2 regions of the Streptomyces sp. NPDC005141 genome follow, and region 2 is predicted to be linked to the other one. Evidence: riboswitches for the same ligand, from Rfam matches in the RefSeq annotation. Region 2 holds a riboswitch; the other holds the start of a gene.
The links. Region 2 has a riboswitch for glycine ahead of gcvP (aminomethyl-transferring glycine dehydrogenase). Riboswitches for the same ligand answer to the same signal wherever they lie in the genome.

Region 1 (9,594 bases), on a different contig from region 2:
CAAATCACCACAAGGCCTCTTCCAGCCGTCCATGGATCAGGATCGGCCACATTCACCGCCCGAGGACCCACGAGGCCGCAGGGAGTCGCAAGTCACCGGGAGATTGAAATGGGCACGCCATGTCGAAGTGGCCTCGGCCTGCCGCTCGGACGCTCTTGGGCGGCACCTGCGCCGTGCCCCTGACCATGGGTGCTGCCGGAGCCGCGCACGCCGGAACGTCCGCGGCGTCACGGAGGAAGTCCCGCCGTCCGCCGTGTCACGGTGACAGCGAGGCGCCGCCCCGCTCATGTCGACGAGGGGCGGCGTTCTTGTTCCGGCGTCAGGCCGATCGCGTCGAGAGGTCCGCCTCCGACGCGGTCCGGTCAGTACGCGGCACCGTGCGGCGACGGGCCGCCGTACCCGCGGACGGGAGCCGCGTGCGCCTCACGGTCGTAGAACGGCCGGGCATTGGCGCGCAGCCACATCGCGACCGGGTCGAACTCGTCCGACATCGCGACGGTGGAGACCGGCAGCCCGTCCGGAACGGCGCCGATGGACTGCTGCATCATCGCCCGCACCGAGTCGACGGCGGGCGGCGAAGTGTCGTACACGTCAAGGCCGATGGCGAGATACGGCGCCCCGAGCGTCGGCTGGACCCAGGCACGCCGCAACGAGCGTACGGCCGGGGTGAGATGCGCGTTCTGGGTGAGCAGGGCGTAGAACTGCGGGATCTCGATGCCGGGTTCGGAGAGCCGGAGCGGGCCGGCGGGCTGCCGCTCCAGGCCCGTGGCGATCCGGCGCAGATCCAGCCACGGGATGCCGAGGCCGCCGCCGGGGGCGTGCGGATTGAGCCAGAGGCCGAAGTGGTCGGGGTACAGGGTGCGGGCGACGTCCAGCCCGTCCACCACCTCGTACGAGCGGTTCCAGCCGCTGGCGGAGAGTTCCTGGGCGGAGGTGACACAGGGCGCGTACCCGAAGCCGTCCACCTGCATGTTCCCGTACTGAGCGTCCGGGGAGCCGGCCTGGCCGTGCCACAGCAGCATCCATACCTGGCCGGACGACGGCGTCGCGAGCGCGCGAAGGAGCGCCTCGTAGGCGTCGTAACGCCCGGGCGTCACCTGGCGCAGCATGTGCTCGACCTGCCCGGCCGCGGCCGTGCCCGACGCGCTCACCCTCAACCGCCCCTTCGCGAACAATTCACGACGAACTCATCCATTACGCCTGAGGCACCGGTTACGAACGTGCGTCAACACCTCGACCGGGCCATGAAACCAGCTTATGCGGCGATCGCGCTCCGCCGGGGGAAGCAGCCGAGAGCCGAGACGCACCGCGCGGGAGAAGCCGCGGACCGTCGACGGCAGGGCGCGCGGTCCCCCGTGCGCCCTCGGGACCGGCGTCGTTCAGTGACCGTGCTGGTAGAAGGGGCGCACCTGAGCTCGCATCCAGTCGCCGACCGGGTCCTGCGTCACGTCGAGGAGAACCAGGTTCACCGGAATGTTCATCGGGACGCGACCGAGGGCACGGCCGAGGGCGTCGAGGGGAAGCGTGCGGACCTCGCCCTCCCACAGCGAGAGTTCGACGCCGATGAACATGACCGGATCGTCGCCCTCGATGCTGGCCAGACAGCGGCGGGCGCTCAGGACGACGCCGGTCCCGGCGAACTCGGCCGAGGCCGCGGCGAGGAAGTCCACCGGGTCCTCCTGCCAGTCGGGTTCGAAGAGCCGCACCCGGCCACCGCTGGCCGGCCCGTCGAGCGGGGTCCGCCCGGCCCGGCACAGCTCGGCGACGGCCATCGGCGGCAGCGGTACACCGACCACGCCGTCCGGGTTGACCGCGATGCCGACCTGCGGCGGAAGTCCGCGGGCGAACTCCACGGCGGGCGCGATCGTGTACGACATCTGTCCGCCGGTGACCTGGCGGAACTGCTCCTCGGAGCTGAAGACGGGGACGTACACCTGGCCCCCCAGCTCCATCGTGGGCAGATCGAGCGGGCCGCTCTGCGGGCCACCGCCGTTGGGCAGGGGCACCCAGACGAAGCTGCGGCCGAGCACCTCGACGATGCGAGCGCCCGCGGAAGGCCCCGCGGGTACGCCGAGGGAGGCGGACAGCACCTCCTCCAGCTCGTTGCCGGGCCAACCGCCGTGCGGGTGGGGGTGCGCCTGTGCCGGGAAGTCCATCTGTCTACCGCCTGCTTCGAACCACTGTTCCGGCTGGAAAGGTTAATGGGCCACCGCGACCGGTCAGTGGCCGAAGTCGATCCTTCGCAGCACGTCCGCCGCGTCCCGGTCGATGAGCACCGCCGAACCGCAGCCCTCGGGCAGGCCGCCCTTCTCGATCGAGAGCAGCAGCCGGGTGATCGCGCCGCGATGGCGCGCGAAGGCGTAGCGCGAGACGCCCCGGCCCCGCTCGCGCTGGCCGTCCAGCGCGGTGTCCGGCGTGACGTCGAGCAGCAGCAGGTGCAGTGCGCCGCCCCGGCGCCGGGCCTCGCGGGCGAGCCAGCGGCGCACCCAGGCCTGCGTGCCGCAGTCGTGCACGACGACTCCGCCGCCGCCGCGCAGCGCGCGGCGCAGGCCGGCGTAGTGCGAGAGGCGGACGAGCGGGCGGTAGACCGCGTAGGGCAGCAGGTGGGCCATCCGGCCGTCCCAGCGGTCGCGGGTGTCCTGCGAGTCGACGCGCGCGCCCTTCACGGCCCGCCGCATCAGCGTCGACTTGCCGCTGCCGGGCAGTCCGGTGACCACCACGAGGTCGCCCGCCCCGAAGCGGAGACCGTGCGGGCTGTGGCCCGCCCGGTCGCGTAGGTCGCGGACGACGACCGCCGGAAGCGGGCCGCACGCCTCCCGGGCCGTCGCGCCGGGCTGCTCCGGCAGCGCGAGACCCGAGGTCGCCGCGTACGCCCTGGTCCTGTTCACCGTGACCGTCCTCCCCATGGATGTGGAGTCCCATCCCCCTCGAGTGTAAAGAGAAGGTAATGCCCGGCGCTTCCTGTTTCGGTACGCGGACTGCCACAGGCCGGTTACAGATGGCGGACTGCCGGGATCGGACAGCGCGTGCAATGATGGCCGCGCCAACTGCATACCGGCCGCTTGAATCCGCGCGGGAGAGTCCTGGGTACGTGTACCCGGGCGCCGAAGGAGCAAGTCCCTCCCTTGAATCTCTCAGGCCCCGTTACCGCGCGGGCGAGGCACATCTGAAAAGCGGGCCGCTGACCAGTGGCTCCACCCAAGGTGCAAGTCAGGACCACCATTTCGTGGGGTACTGATGAACCTCTCAGGTTCCGATGACAGATGGGGAGGAACGACCTCGCCGTCATGCCTTGGGAGCCAGACCGATGAGCAGCAACGCACCCCGTCACACCGCGCTCGATGCCCTGCATCGCTCGCTGGGCGCGACGATGACCGACTTCGCAGGCTGGGACATGCCCCTGCGCTACGCCTCCGAGCGCGACGAGCACCTCGCCGTCCGTACGAAGGCCGGTCTCTTCGATCTCTCCCACATGGGCGAGATCACCGTCACCGGCCCGCAGGCGGCGGCTCTCCTGAACCACGCGCTGGTCGGCAACATCGCCACCGTCGGCGTCGGCCGCGCCCGCTACACCATGATCTGCCGGGAGGACGGCGGCATCCTGGACGACCTGATCGTCTACCGCCTGGCCGAGCACGAATACATGGTCGTCGCCAACGCCTCCAACGCCCAGGTGGTCCTGGACGCCCTGACCGAGCGCGCCGCCGGTTTCGACGCGGTCGTGCGCGACGACCGTGACGCCTACGCCCTGATCGCCGTGCAGGGACCCGAGTCCCCCGGCATCCTCAAGGCGGTCACCGACGCGGACCTCGACGGTCTGAAGTACTACGCGGGCCTGCCGGGCACGGTGGCCGGCGTTCCGGCCCTGATCGCCCGTACCGGCTACACCGGCGAGGACGGCTTCGAGCTGTTCGTGGCCCCCGCCGACGCCGAGAAGGTGTGGCAGGCGCTGACCGACGCGGGCACCCCGGCCGGACTGGTCCCCTGCGGTCTGTCGTGCCGCGACACGCTGCGTCTGGAGGCGGGCATGCCGCTGTACGGGCACGAGCTGACCACCGCGCTGACCCCCTTCGACGCCGGCCTCGGACGGGTCGTGAAGTTCGAGAAGGAGGGCGACTTCGTGGGGCGCGCCGCGCTCGAGGAGGCCGCCTCCCGCGCCGAGCAGAACCCGCCGCGGGTCCTCGTCGGCCTGATCGCCGAGGGGCGTCGCGTGCCGCGCGCCGGGTACTCGGTCGTCACCGACGGCCGGGTGATCGGCGAGATCACCTCCGGCGCCCCCTCCCCCACGCTGGGCAAGCCCATCGCGATGGCGTACGTCGACGCCGCGCACGCAGCGCCGGGCACCGCCGGTGTCGGCGTGGACATCCGGGGCAGCCACGAACCGTACGAGGTCGTGGCGCTGCCGTTCTACAAGCGTCAGAAGTGACACTGGTCCGCGAGGACCGGACATGACACGAATGCCCGTCGGGCGCCGGCCGTGACCGTCGACCCCGTCGCGCGTCAGAAGTGACCCTGGGCACATCCGCCCGGGTCACACGCTTCCCTTCATCAGCACTCCCCCGCGTACAGGAGAATTCAGGCCATGAGCAACCCCCAGCAGCTGCGCTACAGCAAGGAGCACGAGTGGCTGTCCGTCGCCGAGGACGGCGTCGCGACGGTCGGCATCACCGAGTTCGCGGCCAACGCGCTCGGCGATGTCGTCTACGCCCAGCTTCCGGCGGTCGGTGACACCGTGGCCGCGGGCGACTCCTGCGGCGAGCTGGAGTCGACCAAGTCCGTCAGCGACCTGTACTCCCCCGTGGCCGGCGAGGTCGTCGAGGCCAACCAGGACGTGGTGGACGACCCGTCGCTGGTGAACTCCGCCCCCTTCGAGGGTGGCTGGCTGTTCAAGGTCCGCGTCACGGACGAGCCCGAGGACCTGATGTCCGCCGACGAGTACGCCGCCTTCACCGCCGGCTGAGGAGTCACCGCATGTCGCTTCTGAACACCCCCCTTCACGAGCTGGACCCGGACGTCGCCGCCGCCGTCGACGCCGAGCTGCACCGTCAGCAGTCCACCCTGGAGATGATCGCCTCGGAGAACTTCGCTCCGGTCGCGGTCATGGAGGCCCAGGGCTCGGTCCTGACCAACAAGTACGCCGAGGGCTACCCGGGCCGCCGTTACTACGGCGGCTGCGAGCACGTCGACGTGGTCGAGCAGATCGCCATCGACCGCGTCAAGGCGCTGTTCGGCGCCGAGCACGCCAACGTGCAGCCGCACTCCGGTGCCCAGGCCAACGCGGCCGCGATGTTCGCGCTGCTCAAGCCGGGCGACACGATCATGGGTCTGAACCTCGCGCACGGCGGGCACCTCACCCACGGCATGAAGATCAACTTCTCCGGCAAGCTCTACAACGTGGTCGCGTACCACGTGAGCGACGAGACCGGCACGGTCGACATGGCCGAGGTCGAGCGCCTCGCCAAGGAGTCCCGGCCGAAGCTGATCGTGGCCGGCTGGTCCGCGTACCCGCGGCAGCTGGACTTCGCCGAGTTCCGCCGCATCGCCGACGAGGTGGGCGCGTACCTCATGGTCGACATGGCGCACTTCGCCGGCCTGGTGGCCGCGGGGCTGCACCCGAACCCGGTGCCGCACGCCCACGTCGTCACGACGACCACCCACAAGACCCTCGGCGGTCCCCGCGGTGGCGTGATCCTCTCGACGGCCGAGCTGGCCAAGAAGATCAACTCGGCGGTCTTCCCCGGTCAGCAGGGCGGTCCGCTGGAGCACGTGATCGCCGCCAAGGCCGTCTCCTTCAAGGTCGCCGCCACCGACGACTTCAAGGAGCGCCAGCAGCGCACGCTGGACGGCGCGCGCATCCTGGCCGAGCGCCTGGTCCAGGACGACGTGAAGGCCGTGGGCGTGGACGTCCTGTCCGGGGGCACGGACGTGCACCTGGTCCTGGTCGACCTGCGCAACTCCGAGCTGGACGGGCAGCAGGCCGAGGACCGCCTCCACGAGGTCGGCATCACCGTCAACCGCAACGCCATCCCGAACGACCCCCGCCCGCCGATGGTCACCTCCGGCCTGCGCATCGGCACGCCCGCCCTCGCCACCCGCGGCTTCACGGCCGAGGACTTCACCGAGGTCGCGGACATCATCGCCGAGGCACTGAAGCCGTCCTACGACGCGGAGGGCCTGAAGGTCCGCGTGTCCGCTCTGGCCGATAAGCACCCGTTGTACCCCGGCCTGAAGTAGTTTCGTACGCTTTTTGTCGTACCTTTTCGTCCGTGCGGTACTTTTCGTACGGACGTCCGGGGCACCGCGCACACTGGAAGCAGAGCGCGGTGCCCCGTTCCATGCAGTCCAGCACCACCTCCGTCGGACAACGGCGTCCGGCGAAACCAGCAAGGAGTTCCCGTGGCCATCTCGGTCTTCGACCTGTTCTCGATCGGCATCGGCCCGTCCAGCTCCCACACCGTGGGCCCGATGCGCGCGGCGCGCATGTTCGCCCGGCGGCTGCGCAACGAAGACCTGCTGGCCCCGGTCACGGCGATACGCGCCGAGCTGTACGGCTCCCTGGGCGCGACCGGCCACGGCCACGGCACCCCCAAGGCGGTGCTGCTCGGCCTGGAGGGCGCCTCACCCCGGACGGTGGACGTGGAGGGCGCCGACGAGCGGGTCGAGCGGATCAAGGCCTCCGGGCGCCTCAACCTCCTCGGCGAGCACGAGATCGACTTCTCCTTCGACGACGACCTGGTCCTGCACCGCCGCAAGGCCCTGCCGTACCACGCCAACGGCATGACGATCTTCGCGTACGACGCCTCGGGTGAACTCGTCCTGGAGAAGACGTACTACTCGGTGGGCGGCGGCTTCGTCGTCGACGAGGACGCGGTCGGCGAGGACCGCATCAAGCTCGACGACACGATCCTGAAGTACCCGTTCCGCACGGGCGACGAGCTGCTGCGGCTGACGAAGGAGACCGGCCTGTCGATCTCCTCCCTGATGCTGGAGAACGAACGGGCCTGGCGCACCGAGGAGGAGATCCGCGAAGGGCTCCTCGGCATCTGGCGCGTGATGCAGGCGTGCGTCTCGCGCGGCATGGCCCGCGAGGGCATCCTGCCGGGCGGCCTCAGGGTCCGCCGCCGCGCCGCCCACTCGGCCCGCCAGCTGCGCGCCGAGGGCGACCCGCTGGCCCACGCGATGGAGTGGATCACCCTCTACGCGATGGCGGTCAACGAGGAGAACGCGGCGGGCGGACGCGTGGTCACCGCCCCCACCAACGGCGCGGCGGGCATCATCCCGGCGGTGCTGCACTACTACATCAACTTCGTGCCGGGCGCCGACGAGGAGGGCGTCGTACGGTTCCTGCTCGCGGCCGGAGCCATCGGCATGCTCTTCAAGGAGAACGCCTCCATCTCGGGCGCCGAGGTCGGCTGCCAGGGCGAGGTCGGCTCGGCCTGCTCCATGGCGGCGGGCGCGCTGGCCGAGGTGCTCGGGGGCAGCCCCGAGCAGGTCGAGAACGCCGCCGAGATCGGCATGGAGCACAACCTCGGCCTGACCTGCGACCCGGTCGGCGGACTGGTCCAGATCCCCTGCATCGAGCGCAACGGCATGGCCGCGGTGAAGGCCGTCACGGCGGCCAGGATGTCCATGCGCGGCGACGGCTCCCACATGGTCTCCCTCGACAAGGTCATCAAGACCATGAAGGAGACCGGCGCCGACATGAGCGTGAAGTACAAGGAGACGGCCCGGGGCGGGCTGGCGGTCAACATCATCGAGTGCTGACGAACAGGCCCTGACCCGGCCCACAGGGCGCCGGCCGTCTGCCGGCGGCCCGGCCCCGGGAGGAGCGGGGCGCGCGCCGGACACCCGTACGAGGGTGGGGCGGGCGAAGTGGGGGCAGTTGAAAGGTAGTTGTTCCCCCACGAACACCGGCCGTCACCCCACACGGCCCGTCCCCCCACGCACGGAGGCTCCATCCATGCTGCGAGGCATCGACGTCAGCGCCTACCAGTCGTCCGCGTACGGCACCTCCGGCCTCTCCTTCGTCTTCGTCAAGGCGACGGAAGGCCGCTCGTACGTCAATCCGAAGCTCACCGCTCAGGCGAGGACAGCCCGTGACGCGGACTGTGTGGTGGGCTTCTACCACTTCCTGTGGCCGGGCGACATCACCGCCCAGGCCGCGTACTTCGTGAGCAAGGCCCCCGAGAAGGCGGGCGACCTGCTCGTCGTCGACTGGGAGACCACGGGCGACGGAACCCACGCGAGCAACGCGGAGAAGGACCGCTTCATCCGCAAGGTGAAGGACCTCCGCCCGGACCACCGCGTGCTGCTCTACGCCAACCGGAACTTCTGGCTGAACGTCGACACCACCTCGTACGCCGGCGACGGCCTCTGGATCGCCGACTACGTCACCGCCGGCGAACCTCGCATCAAGGCGAAGTGGCGCTTCCACCAGTACACCGACGAGCCGGTGGACAAGGACGTCGCGGACTTCGCGAGCAAGGCCGAGCTGCGCGCGTGGGCCGGCGGCGCCTAGAGACCACCGGCGCCGGAGGCCACGGGAGCGCCCCGCGCCCCGGTCCCGGGGACCCGCGGATCCGTCGCGCTCGGACGAACGGTGAGCGATCCGCGGCCGGGACCGGAGTACGGTGGCGGTACCGAGCGCACTTCGCACGCCGTCATCCATTTCGGCGTCGCCCTCGGGGAACGGCAAGGCCGGAGCACAGAGCGTCCGGTCGGAAATGAGCCGCCCCACATGAGTCTGATGAGTCTCGGAGTTCTCGCCTCCTCCCGCAAGGAGAACGAGTTCCGTCTGCCCCTGCACCCTCGCCACCTCGACCGGATAGCCCCGGACCTGCGCGAGAAGATCTTCCTCGAACACGGCTACGGCGAACGGTTCGGCGTCGCCGACGCCGCGCTGCGACCACTCGTGGCCGGCCTGCGCACCCGCGAACAGCTCATCGCCGAGTGCGACATCATGCTGCTGCCCAAACCCATGCACGACGACATCGCCGAACTGCGCGAGGGACAGGTGCTGTGGGGGTGGCCGCACTGCGTGCAGGACGAGAAGATGACGCAGATCGGCATCGACCGGCGGCTGACCCTGATCGCCTGGGAAGCCATGAACCACTGGACCTCCACGGGCGCCTTCAGCGTCCATGTGTTCCACAAGAACAATGAGCTCGCGGGCTACTGCTCGGTGCTGCACGCCCTCCAGCTCGGCGGGCTGACCGGCAGCTACGGACGCCGCCTGCGCGCGGTGGTCATCAGCTTCGGCGCCACGGCGCGTGGAGCGGTCACGGGCCTGGGCGCCATGGGCGTCTCCGACGTCACGGTGCTCACCCAGCGCGCCGCCGCGGCGGTGGCCTCGCCCATGCCCTCGGTCGTCATGGGCCACTTCGAGGAGCAGGAGGACGATCCGTCCCGCCTGCAGGCCTCCACCCCGGCCGGGCCCGTGCCGCTGGCGGAGTATCTGGCCGGGTTCGACATCATCGTCAACTGCGTCCTGCAGGACACCGACGCGCCGCTCATGTTCGTCACCGACGAGGAACTCGCCCTGTTCCGGCCGGGGACCTTCTTCATCGACGTCGCCTGCGACGAGGGCATGGGCTT
Region 2 (9,594 bases):
GCAGGGGGCATCCCCATCATGGCGGCGCGGCCGATCACGTTCCGCGGCGGCCGGCGGCGGTACCCGGTGAGGGAGAGGCTGTTCCCGAGGAGGTCGGTTACCGGGGACCCACGGCGTGTGCCGCCGCGGGCATCACCTACCGGCAGCTGGACTACTGGGCGCGGACCGGGCTGGTCGAGCCCAGTGTGCGTCCCGCCTACGGGTCGGGGACGCAGCGTCTCTACAGCTTCCGGGACGTGGTGGTCCTGAAGATCGTCAAGCGGTTCCTCGACACCGGGGTGTCGCTGCAGAACATCCGCACCACGGTCCAGCACCTGAGGGAGCGCGGATTCCAGGACCTGGAGCGCATGACGCTGATGAGCGACGGCGCGACGGTCTACGAGTGCACCTCGCCCGACGAGGTCCACGCGTTGCTGCAGGGCGGTCAGGGGGTCTTCGGTATCGCCGTGGGCGTGGTGTGGCGGGACGTCGAGGGCGCCCTGTCGCAGCTGCACGGAGAGCGCGTGGACACCGGTGAGACGCTTCTCGGGCACAACCCCGCCGACGAGCTGGCGCGGAGACGCAACCGCGCGGTGTGACGCGTGGGACCTTCGATGACGTGATGCCCCGGCGTGCGGGGGCATTGTCAGTGGCGTAGGGCAGCATCGGACATGTGAGAACCGCGCCCACGATCCTGCATCTCGACATGGACGCCTTCTTCGCCTCGGCGGAGCAGGCGTCCAAGCCGAGCCTGCGCGGGAAGGCCGTCGTCGTGGGCGGGCTCGGGCCGCGTGGGGTCGTCGCCACCGCCTCGTACGAGGCGCGCGTCTTCGGGGTGAACTCGGCGATGCCCATGGCCCAGGCGCGCCGGCGCGCTCCGAACGCCGCCTATCTCGTGCCGCGCTTCGGGCTCTACCGGGAGGTCAGCGAGCAGGTGATGGGGCTGCTGCGGACCCTGTCGCCGCTGGTGGAGCCGCTGAGCCTGGACGAGGCGTTCGTGGATCTGGAGGCGGGCGGGACGGCCTGGGACGACGCCTCCGCGCGGCTGACCGGTGCCAAGCTGCGCTCGGACATCCGGGCGGTCACGGGGCTCACGGGGTCGGTGGGGCTCGCAGCCTCCAAGATGCTGGCGAAGATCGCCTCGGAGCAGGCCAAGCCCGACGGGCTCGTGCTGATCGAGCCGGGCACCGAGCGCGCGCTGCTCGGGCCGATGCCGGTGCGGACGCTGCCGGGTGTGGGGCCGGCTACCGGCGACCATCTGCGGCGGGCCGGCATCACCACCGTCGAGGAAATCGCCGAGGCGGGCGAGGACGAACTCGTACGTCTGCTGGGGAAGGCGCACGGGCACGCGCTGTTCGCGATGGCGCTGGCGCACGACGACCGGCCCGTGGTGGCCGAGCGGGAGACCAAGTCGGTGTCGGTCGAGGACACGTACGACGTGGACATCCACGACCGGGTCCGGGTGGGGCTGGAGGTGGCGCGGCTCGCGGACCGGTGTGTGCGGCGGCTGCGCGGGGCCGGACTGTCGGGGCGGACCATCGTGCTGAAGGTGCGCAGGTACGACTTCTCGACGCTGACCCGGTCCGAGACGCTGCGGGGGCCCACGGACGACGCCGGGGTGGTGCGGGAGGCCGCCGCGCGGTTGCTGGAGGGCGTGGACACGACCGGAGGCGTACGCCTGCTGGGGGTCGGCGTCTCCGGGCTCGCCGACTACACGCAGGAGGACCTGTTCGCGCAGGCCCAGGCCTCTGCCGAGCCGACGGCCGAAGAGCATCCGGCGGACGAGCCGGCGGAGGGTGCCGCCGCGGAGGAGGAACCGCCCGCCGAGCGGCGGTGGCCCTCGGGGCACGACGTGCGGCACGCCGAGTACGGGCACGGATGGGTGCAGGGAAGCGGGCTGGGGCGGGTCACGGTGCGGTTCGAGACGCCCTACTCCGAGCCCGGGCGGGTGAAGACGTTCCGGACGGAGGATCCGCGGCTGGAACCGGCGGATCCGCTGCCGCTGGTGGAGCGAAGACCCGAGACGGCCGATGGGCTGCCGGCGGGTTCCGGGCCATGGGCGTCGGAACCCGGGACGCAGGATCAGGACCCGGGGTCTCAGGCGTCCTCCGTGCCCGCGAGTCGGCCGAAGTCCCGGTCCGGCGGCGGGGGAGGGGCCGCCACGTCGAGACCGTAGTGGTGGTAGAGCTGGAGTTCCTGTTCGGGGGAGAGGTGACGTCCGACACCGAAGTCGGGGGCGTCCTTGATCAGGGCTCGTTCGAAGGGAATGCGCAGGGTCCCCTCGACGACTTCGCTGGGCTCCAGCGGAACGAAGGCGTCTCTGCTGAACAGGCCGGTGCGTATGGCCGCCCACTCCGGAACACCGGTCGCGTCGTCGAGATAGACCTCGTCGATCGTGCCGATCTTGGTGCCATTGCGGTCGAACGCCTTGCGGCCGATCAGGTTGCGCGGATCGATGTCGGTCTGCACGGGCCCTCCACGTGGTCGCAAACTCATCCGTAAGCACTACGAAAGAGCACATTCAGGAAGGTGGCCACTCGAAGGCTGGTGTCTTGTCCTCGCTGGTAGGCTGGCAGACGGCTGCTGATCCCGTGCGGGAGAGTCCTCCAGACTTCACCGGAGGCGCCGAAGGAGCAAATCCTCCCCGGAATCTCTCAGGCTCACGTACCGCACGGACGAGGTCACTCTGGAAAGCAGGGCGGGTGCCGATGGCCTCCGCCCTCACCGACGGTGAAAACCGGGACGTCCCTGGACGGTCCGGTGAAACTCTCAGGTTGAGATGACAGAGGGGGAGGCCGTCGGGGTACCCGTGCAGGGGTGCCCCTCGAAGGTCGCGTCAGACCAGGAGGCCTCCGCAATGACCGCCCATCGCATTCCGCTCTCCGAGCTCGAACAGGGAATCCCCTTCGAGCAGCGCCACATCGGGCCCGACTCCGAAGCACGGGCCAAGATGCTCGCGCACGTCGGATACGGCTCGCTCGACGAGCTGACGGCCGCCGCGGTGCCGGACGTGATCAAGAACGCCGAGGCCCTGAAGCTGCCGGCCGCGCGCACCGAGGCCGAGGTACTGGCCGAGCTCCGCTCCCTCGCGGACCGCAACCAGGTGCTCGGTTCGATGATCGGCCTCGGTTACTACGGCACGTTCACGCCGCCGGTGATCCTGCGCAACGTCATGGAGAACCCGGCCTGGTACACCGCGTACACGCCGTACCAGCCGGAGATCTCGCAGGGCCGTCTCGAGGCGCTGCTGAACTTCCAGACCGTCGTCGCCGAGCTGACCGGACTGCCGACGTCCGGTGCCTCGCTGCTCGACGAGGGCACCGCCGCCGCCGAGGCGATGGCGTTGTCCCGCCGCATGGGCAAGAACAAGAAGGGCCTCTTCCTGGTCGACGCGGACGCGCTGCCGCAGACCATCGCCGTCATCGAGACCCGCGCCGAGCCGACCGGTGTCGAGGTCGTCGTCGCCGACCTCGGCGAAGGCATTCCGGCCGACCTGGCCGGGCGCGAGATCAACGGCGTGCTGGTCCAGTACCCGGGCGCCTCCGGTGCCGTACGCGACATCAAGCCGATCATCGACCAGGCGCACGAGCTGGGCGCGGTCGTCACCGTCGCCGCCGATCTGCTCGCCCTGACCCTGCTGACCTCGCCCGGCGAGCTCGACGCGGACATCGCGGTCGGTACGACGCAGCGCTTCGGTGTGCCGATGGGCTTCGGCGGACCGCACGCCGGTTACATGGCGGTGCGCGAGAAGTTCGCGCGCAGTCTCCCCGGCCGGCTGGTCGGTGTTTCCGTGGACGCCGACGGGCACAAGGCGTACCGCCTCGCCCTGCAGACGCGTGAGCAGCACATCCGCCGTGAGAAGGCGACCAGCAACATCTGTACTGCTCAGGTCCTGCTCGCCGTGATGGCAGGAATGTACGCCGTCTACCACGGTCCCGACGGCCTGCGCACCATCGCGCGGCGTACCCACCGCTACGCCACTGTCCTCGCCGCGGGTCTCACCGCCGGCGGTGCCGAGGTCGTGCACGGCGCGTACTTCGACACGCTCACCGTGCGGGTCCCGGGCCGGGCCGCCGACATCGTGGCCGCTGCCCGCGACCACGGCGTCAACCTCCACCCCGCCGACGCCGACCATGTGTCGATCTCGTGCGACGAGACGACCACGCGCGCTCAGCTGGCCGCCGTATGGACCGCCTTCGGCGTCGACGGCGACATCGAGGCGCTGGACGCGAGCGCGGAGGACACCCTGCCGGCCGCGCTGCTGCGCACCGACGAGTACCTCACGCACCCCGTCTTCCACGAGCACCGCTCCGAGACCGCGATGCTGCGCTACCTGCGCAGGCTCTCCGACCGCGACTACGCGCTCGACCGCGGCATGATCCCGCTGGGCTCCTGCACGATGAAGCTCAACGCGACCACCGAGATGGAGCCGGTCACCTGGCCCGAGTTCGGTCAGCTGCACCCCTTCGTGCCCGCCGAGCAGGCGCGGGGTTACCTGACGCTCATCCACGAGCTCGAGGACCAGCTCGCCGAGGTCACCGGCTACGACACGGTGTCGCTCCAGCCCAACGCCGGTTCGCAGGGTGAGCTGGCCGGTCTGCTGGCCGTCCGCGGCTACCACCGCGCCAACGGCGACGACCAGCGCACCGTCTGCCTCATCCCGTCCTCCGCGCACGGCACCAACGCCGCCAGCGCCGTGATGGCCGGCATGAAGGTCGTCGTCGTGAAGACCGCGGACGACGGTGAGATCGACGTCGAGGACCTGCGCGCCAAGATCGAGCAGTACCGCGACGAACTGTCGGTCCTGATGATCACGTACCCCTCGACGCACGGAGTGTTCGAGGAGCACGTCGCCGACATCTGCGCCCAGGTGCACGAGGCCGGCGGCCAGGTCTACGTCGACGGCGCCAACCTCAACGCCCTGGTGGGCCTCGCCAAGCCGGGCCACTTCGGCGGCGACGTCTCGCACCTGAACCTGCACAAGACCTTCTGCATCCCGCACGGCGGCGGCGGTCCGGGCGTCGGCCCGGTCGGTGTGCGCGCGCACCTGGCGCCGTACCTGCCGAACCACCCGCTCCAGCCCGAGGCCGGTCCCGAGACCGGTGTCGGCCCGATCTCGGCCGCTCCCTGGGGCTCCGCGGGCATCCTGCCCATCTCCTGGTCGTACGTCCGGCTGATGGGTGGCGAGGGCCTCAAGCGCGCCACGCAGGTTGCCGTGCTCTCCGCGAACTACATCGCCAAGCGCCTGGAGCCGCACTACCCGGTGCTGTACACCGGCCCCGGTGGCCTGGTCGCGCACGAGTGCATCATCGACCTGCGCCCGCTCACCAAGGCGACCGGCGTGAGCGTCGACGACATCGCCAAGCGCCTGATCGACTACGGCTTCCACGCGCCGACGATGTCGTTCCCGGTGGCCGGCACGCTGATGATCGAGCCGACCGAGTCCGAGGACCTGGGCGAGATCGACCGGTTCTGCGACGCGATGATCGCGATCCGCGCGGAGATCGAGAAGGTCGGTTCCGGCGAGTGGGCCGTGGACGACAACCCGCTGCGCGGGGCACCGCACACCGCCGCCGCGCTCGGCGGCGACTGGGAGCACCCGTACAGCCGCGAGGAGGCCGTCTTCCCGGCCGGTGTCTCGCCCGCCGACAAGTACTGGCCGCCGGTGCGCCGCATCGACCAGGCGTACGGCGACCGCAACCTCGTCTGCTCCTGCCCGCCACTGGACGCGTACGAGGACTGATCACCGCTCGGAACGTGAACGGCTACGGGGAGTGATCACCCTCGGACATGCGTCGGGGCCGGTTCGGAGAGTACGTCTCCGGGCCGGCCCCTCGTGTGTCTGGGCGGCTTGTCAGGCCGCCCGGTCGTGCGGCTCAGGCGGCCGTCATCACCGGTGCGCCGCCCAGGGGGCGGTGCGGGGCGATGATCTGGCCGTCCGGCAGGAGCTCACCGGTGTCCTCGAAGAGCAGAACGCCGTTGCACAGCAGGCTCCATCCCTGCTCCGGGTGGTGCGCCACAAGGCGGGCGGACTCCCGGTCGGCTGATTCGGCTGAGGGACACGGCGGCTGGTGCTGGCACATGGATGGGATCTTTCGCTGGGTCGAGTCGTGAGTGATGGCTGTGGTGTCTGTCGTGCGGCTTGAAGTGCTCATGGCCGCCCCCCGTTGGTGTGTGGTCTGGAACCCAGTGTTGCCCCACGGGCGTGAATCCGCAGGGATTTGCGGGCACCGCTTCTCACAGGTTCATGACGCGTCACCCATGCGGAGGGTTCACCTCAACTGCACTGCCCTTTTGGGTGGTTCGAGGTGGCCGAATAGGGCTAGTCAGGTCGGCCCCTGAGCGCGTTTCCCCTCGTACGAGCGCTATGGAGCCCTAACGAGCGAGCGCCTGTCGCTGTCGGCGAGTGACTGTCCTGTCCCGGTCGGTGACAGCGACGTGCCCCGCGGCCGGGTGACGGCGGCGGGGCACGGATGTCGAGGCTCAGGCGGGTGAGCTGAGCAGGGGTCCGGGGGTGACCCGGTGGGTGAGGACCGGCAGCAGTTCGGCGACGCGGTGCGGACGGTGTGCGGCGATGCCGGGTGGGGCGGGTGCGAGCGGGACCAGGAGGTCGGTGGCGGCCGGATGACCGGTGGCGCCGTCCGCCGTGCAGTCGCCGTGCAGCCAGAGGGTGAGCATGTACAGCTCGGGCACGGACAACAGGCGAGCCTGGTAGGGCTGTTGCATGCTCTCGGCCTGCCGCACGGCGTGTTCCGTCGCGGCGATGTAGGGGCCCTCGAAGAAGCGTGAGAACGCCCAGCCGTCCGGAGTCAGCATGGTGTCGGCCGCGGCCACCGCGCGCTCCCCGCAGCGAATCAGGAAGCGCCACCCGGCGAGCCGGGTGGTGGAGGCGCCCTCGGGAGTGATGCGGTCCAGGACGTGGACGGGCAGCGGGAGTTCGGGGGTGGCGGGTCCCTGTGCCAGGCGCAGGGACGGGGTACGGGCTTCGCGGACAGCGGTGGGGGAACCGAGTGCCGTGAGAACGGTGCGCAGGGCGGGCGCGGGAGCCGGGGGTACGTGCAGCGGCATGGTGGGTCGCCTCTCATTCGACAGGCACAGTGGCGCGAGGGCGGGGGCGGACGGCGCTGTCAGCTCTCGGGTCAGAGGGGCGAGGGGTCTGGATCTGCCGACAGGTTGTCGCCTGCCGCCGTCACCGAGACGACAGGACCTAGGACCGCGAGCGCCAACTCTCTGCCTCGGTAGCGGAGTTTATACGACGCGTGTTCAGACGGTGTTTCGTCTAGTCGTCCCGAATATGAAGAACAAGGCGCTATTCGGTCGATGAAATGAGGGGTTCATCCCGATTCTGTGCGCTCGAACCGCGGTGACCTCGGAATGCTTCGCCGGAGCGGTCGGCCGATTCTCGTCGGCGTTTTTCACGAGATCATGTCGGGCGGTAAACTTGCGTTTTGCTTTATGCCTGGTGAATGTGCCCGGGGGTCGGAGTCCAGCGTAGCGGTCGAAGAGCGCGCACGGGACGTTATGGATCGCGTTGCCTGGGCATCATCCTCCGGGACGCCAGGGCCGGAGCGTCGGCCTGCCCATCCGAGGAGGGACACTTCGATGGGGGAGAAGGTCGTGGCAGGGACGTTCGGCCTGTCCGATCGGCAGAGCTATCGCGACAAGCTCCGGCAGTGTCTGACGGGGCTGGAGCGACTGCTGGAGGAGAAGCGGTTCGATCGGCCGAAGAACCTGATGGGTCTGGAGATCGAATTGAATCTCGCGGGCCCCGACGGCATGCCCAGGATGATGAATGCGCAAGTACTCGAAAGGATTGCGAGCCGCGATTTCCAAACAGAACTCGCCATGTTCAACCTGGAAGTCAACATAGCCCCACACCGTCTGGGTGGCCGGGTATTCGACCGGCTCGCCGAGGAGATCCGCACTTCGCTCGCATATGCCCACCGGAAAGCGAGCGAGGTCGACGCCGGAATCGTGATGATCGGCATCCTTCCGACGCTCGGCCGGGACGATCTGGTGTCGTCGAACCTTTCGGACGTCGACCGGTACACCCTGCTCAACGACCAGATCGTGGCCGCGCGGGGGGAGGATTTCGAGCTCGACATCGACGGCATCGAGCGCCTGGTCTGCAGGTCGGGATCCATCGCGCCCGAGGCCGCCTGCACCTCGGTGCAGTTGCATCTCCAGGTGACACCGGGCCGTTTCGCGGATGTGTGGAACGCGGCGCAGGCGGTCGCCGCCCCGCAGGTCGCGGTCGGGGCCAACTCGCCGTTCCTGTTCGGGCGTGAGCTGTGGCGGGAGTCGAGGCCCCCGCTCTTCCAGCAGTCCACCGACACCCGGCCGCCGGAGCTGCAGGCGCAGGGGGTCAGACCGCGCACCTGGTTCGGTGAGCGGTGGGTCACCTCGGCCTACGACCTCTTCGAGGAGAATCTGCGGTTCTTCCCGCCGCTGCTGCCCATCTGCGACGAGGAGGATCCGCTCGGTGTCCTCGATGCCGGGGGTGTACCCAAGCTCGCCGAGCTGGTGCTGCACAACGGCACGGTGTACCGCTGGAACCGGCCCGTGTACGGCATCGCCGACGGCGTCCCGCATCTGCGCGTCGAGAACCGGGTGCTGCCCGCCGGCCCGACCGTCACCGACGTCATCGCCAACGCCGCCTTCTACTACGGGCTGGTCCGCGCGCTCGCCGAGGAGCCGCGACCGGTGTGGACGCGGCTGTCCTTCGAGGCGGCCGCCGCCAACTTCGACGCGGCCTGCCGGCACGGCATCGACGCGCGCCTGGAGTGGCCCCGGCGCGGCCGTTACGGCGGGACCACGCAGGTGGACGCCGCGAACCTGATCCGCGACGAGCTGCTGCCGCTCGCCGCGGCCGGGCTCGACGCGTGGGGTGTCGAGCCCGCCGACCGGGACCTCTACCTGGGCGTGATCGAGGGCCGGTGCCGGCTCCGCGCCAACGGCGCGACCTGGCAGGCGGCCACCTTCCACCGGGCCCTGGAGAAGGGGCTCGGCCGGGATGCCGCGCTCGCCGCCACGACGAGGCGGTACGGCGAGCTGATGCACCTCGGGGAGCCGGTGCACACCTGGCCGGTGGGCCTGCCCGAGCCGGTTCCGCTGGCGTGACGCTGGGCGTCGTGCCGGGGTGCCGGTGCGGCTCCGGCTGACGCGGGGACGCCGGAGTCGGCACCGGGACGGACCGGGACGGGCCCGGGGGTCGGCGTCCTGGGCAGCCGGACCGCACCGGCGGCTCTGCCGGCGGGGTCGGCCAGGGGCCGAGGGAGTGGCCGTCAGATCGGGTTGTTCGCGCCTGCCGCCACGATCGCCTTGAGCATCGCCGAGTGGATCTGCGAGGGCTCGTTGACCCGCTGGCCGGAGCCGCCGGTCGCCTTGGCGATCTGATCGACCTCCCGCTTGTCGGTGTCGGGACCCACCGCGATCGCGATCAGCGGCACCGGGCGTTCCGGGTCGGCCAGTTTCTGCAGCTCGGCGACGAGCTCGGACCGGGAGATGCTGCCCGGGTCCTTGTTGACTCCGTCCGTGAGGACGATCAGCGCGTTGAACCGGCCCTTCGCGTAGGAGGCGACGGCCGCCTTGTACGCGGCGAGTGTGGTGTCGTAC

Region 1: linked by a shared signal. The riboswitch ahead of gcvT (glycine cleavage system aminomethyltransferase GcvT) and the one ahead of gcvP (aminomethyl-transferring glycine dehydrogenase) in region 2 are both predicted to bind glycine.

What each region holds. Positions count from the first base shown of each region.
Region 1 is NZ_JBSFYW010000008.1:172,606-182,199, forward strand. Features, by position in the region: gene ACWD68_RS09235 (enhanced serine sensitivity protein SseB C-terminal domain-containing protein) at 363-1,151, opposite strand; gene ACWD68_RS09240 (enhanced serine sensitivity protein SseB) at 1,380-2,156, opposite strand; gene ACWD68_RS09245 (AAA family ATPase) at 2,220-2,888, opposite strand; glycine riboswitch at 3,064-3,160, shown strand; glycine riboswitch at 3,161-3,273, shown strand; gene gcvT (glycine cleavage system aminomethyltransferase GcvT) at 3,308-4,426, shown strand; gene gcvH (glycine cleavage system protein GcvH) at 4,583-4,960, shown strand; gene glyA (serine hydroxymethyltransferase) at 4,972-6,234, shown strand; gene ACWD68_RS09265 (L-serine ammonia-lyase) at 6,397-7,764, shown strand; gene ACWD68_RS09270 (glycoside hydrolase family 25 protein) at 7,961-8,518, shown strand; gene ACWD68_RS09275 (N(5)-(carboxyethyl)ornithine synthase) at 8,738-9,594, shown strand, end outside.
Region 2 is NZ_JBSFYW010000068.1:8,311-17,904, forward strand. Features, by position in the region: gene ACWD68_RS35120 (MerR family transcriptional regulator) at 1-578, shown strand, start outside; gene ACWD68_RS35125 (DNA polymerase IV) at 653-2,155, shown strand; gene ACWD68_RS35130 (PRC-barrel domain-containing protein) at 2,077-2,448, opposite strand; glycine riboswitch at 2,564-2,659, shown strand; gene gcvP (aminomethyl-transferring glycine dehydrogenase) at 2,837-5,722, shown strand; gene ACWD68_RS35140 (DUF5999 family protein) at 5,856-6,062, opposite strand; gene ACWD68_RS35145 (hypothetical protein) at 6,463-7,047, opposite strand; gene ACWD68_RS35150 (glutamate--cysteine ligase) at 7,582-9,099, shown strand; gene ACWD68_RS35155 (substrate-binding and VWA domain-containing protein) at 9,264-9,594, opposite strand, start outside.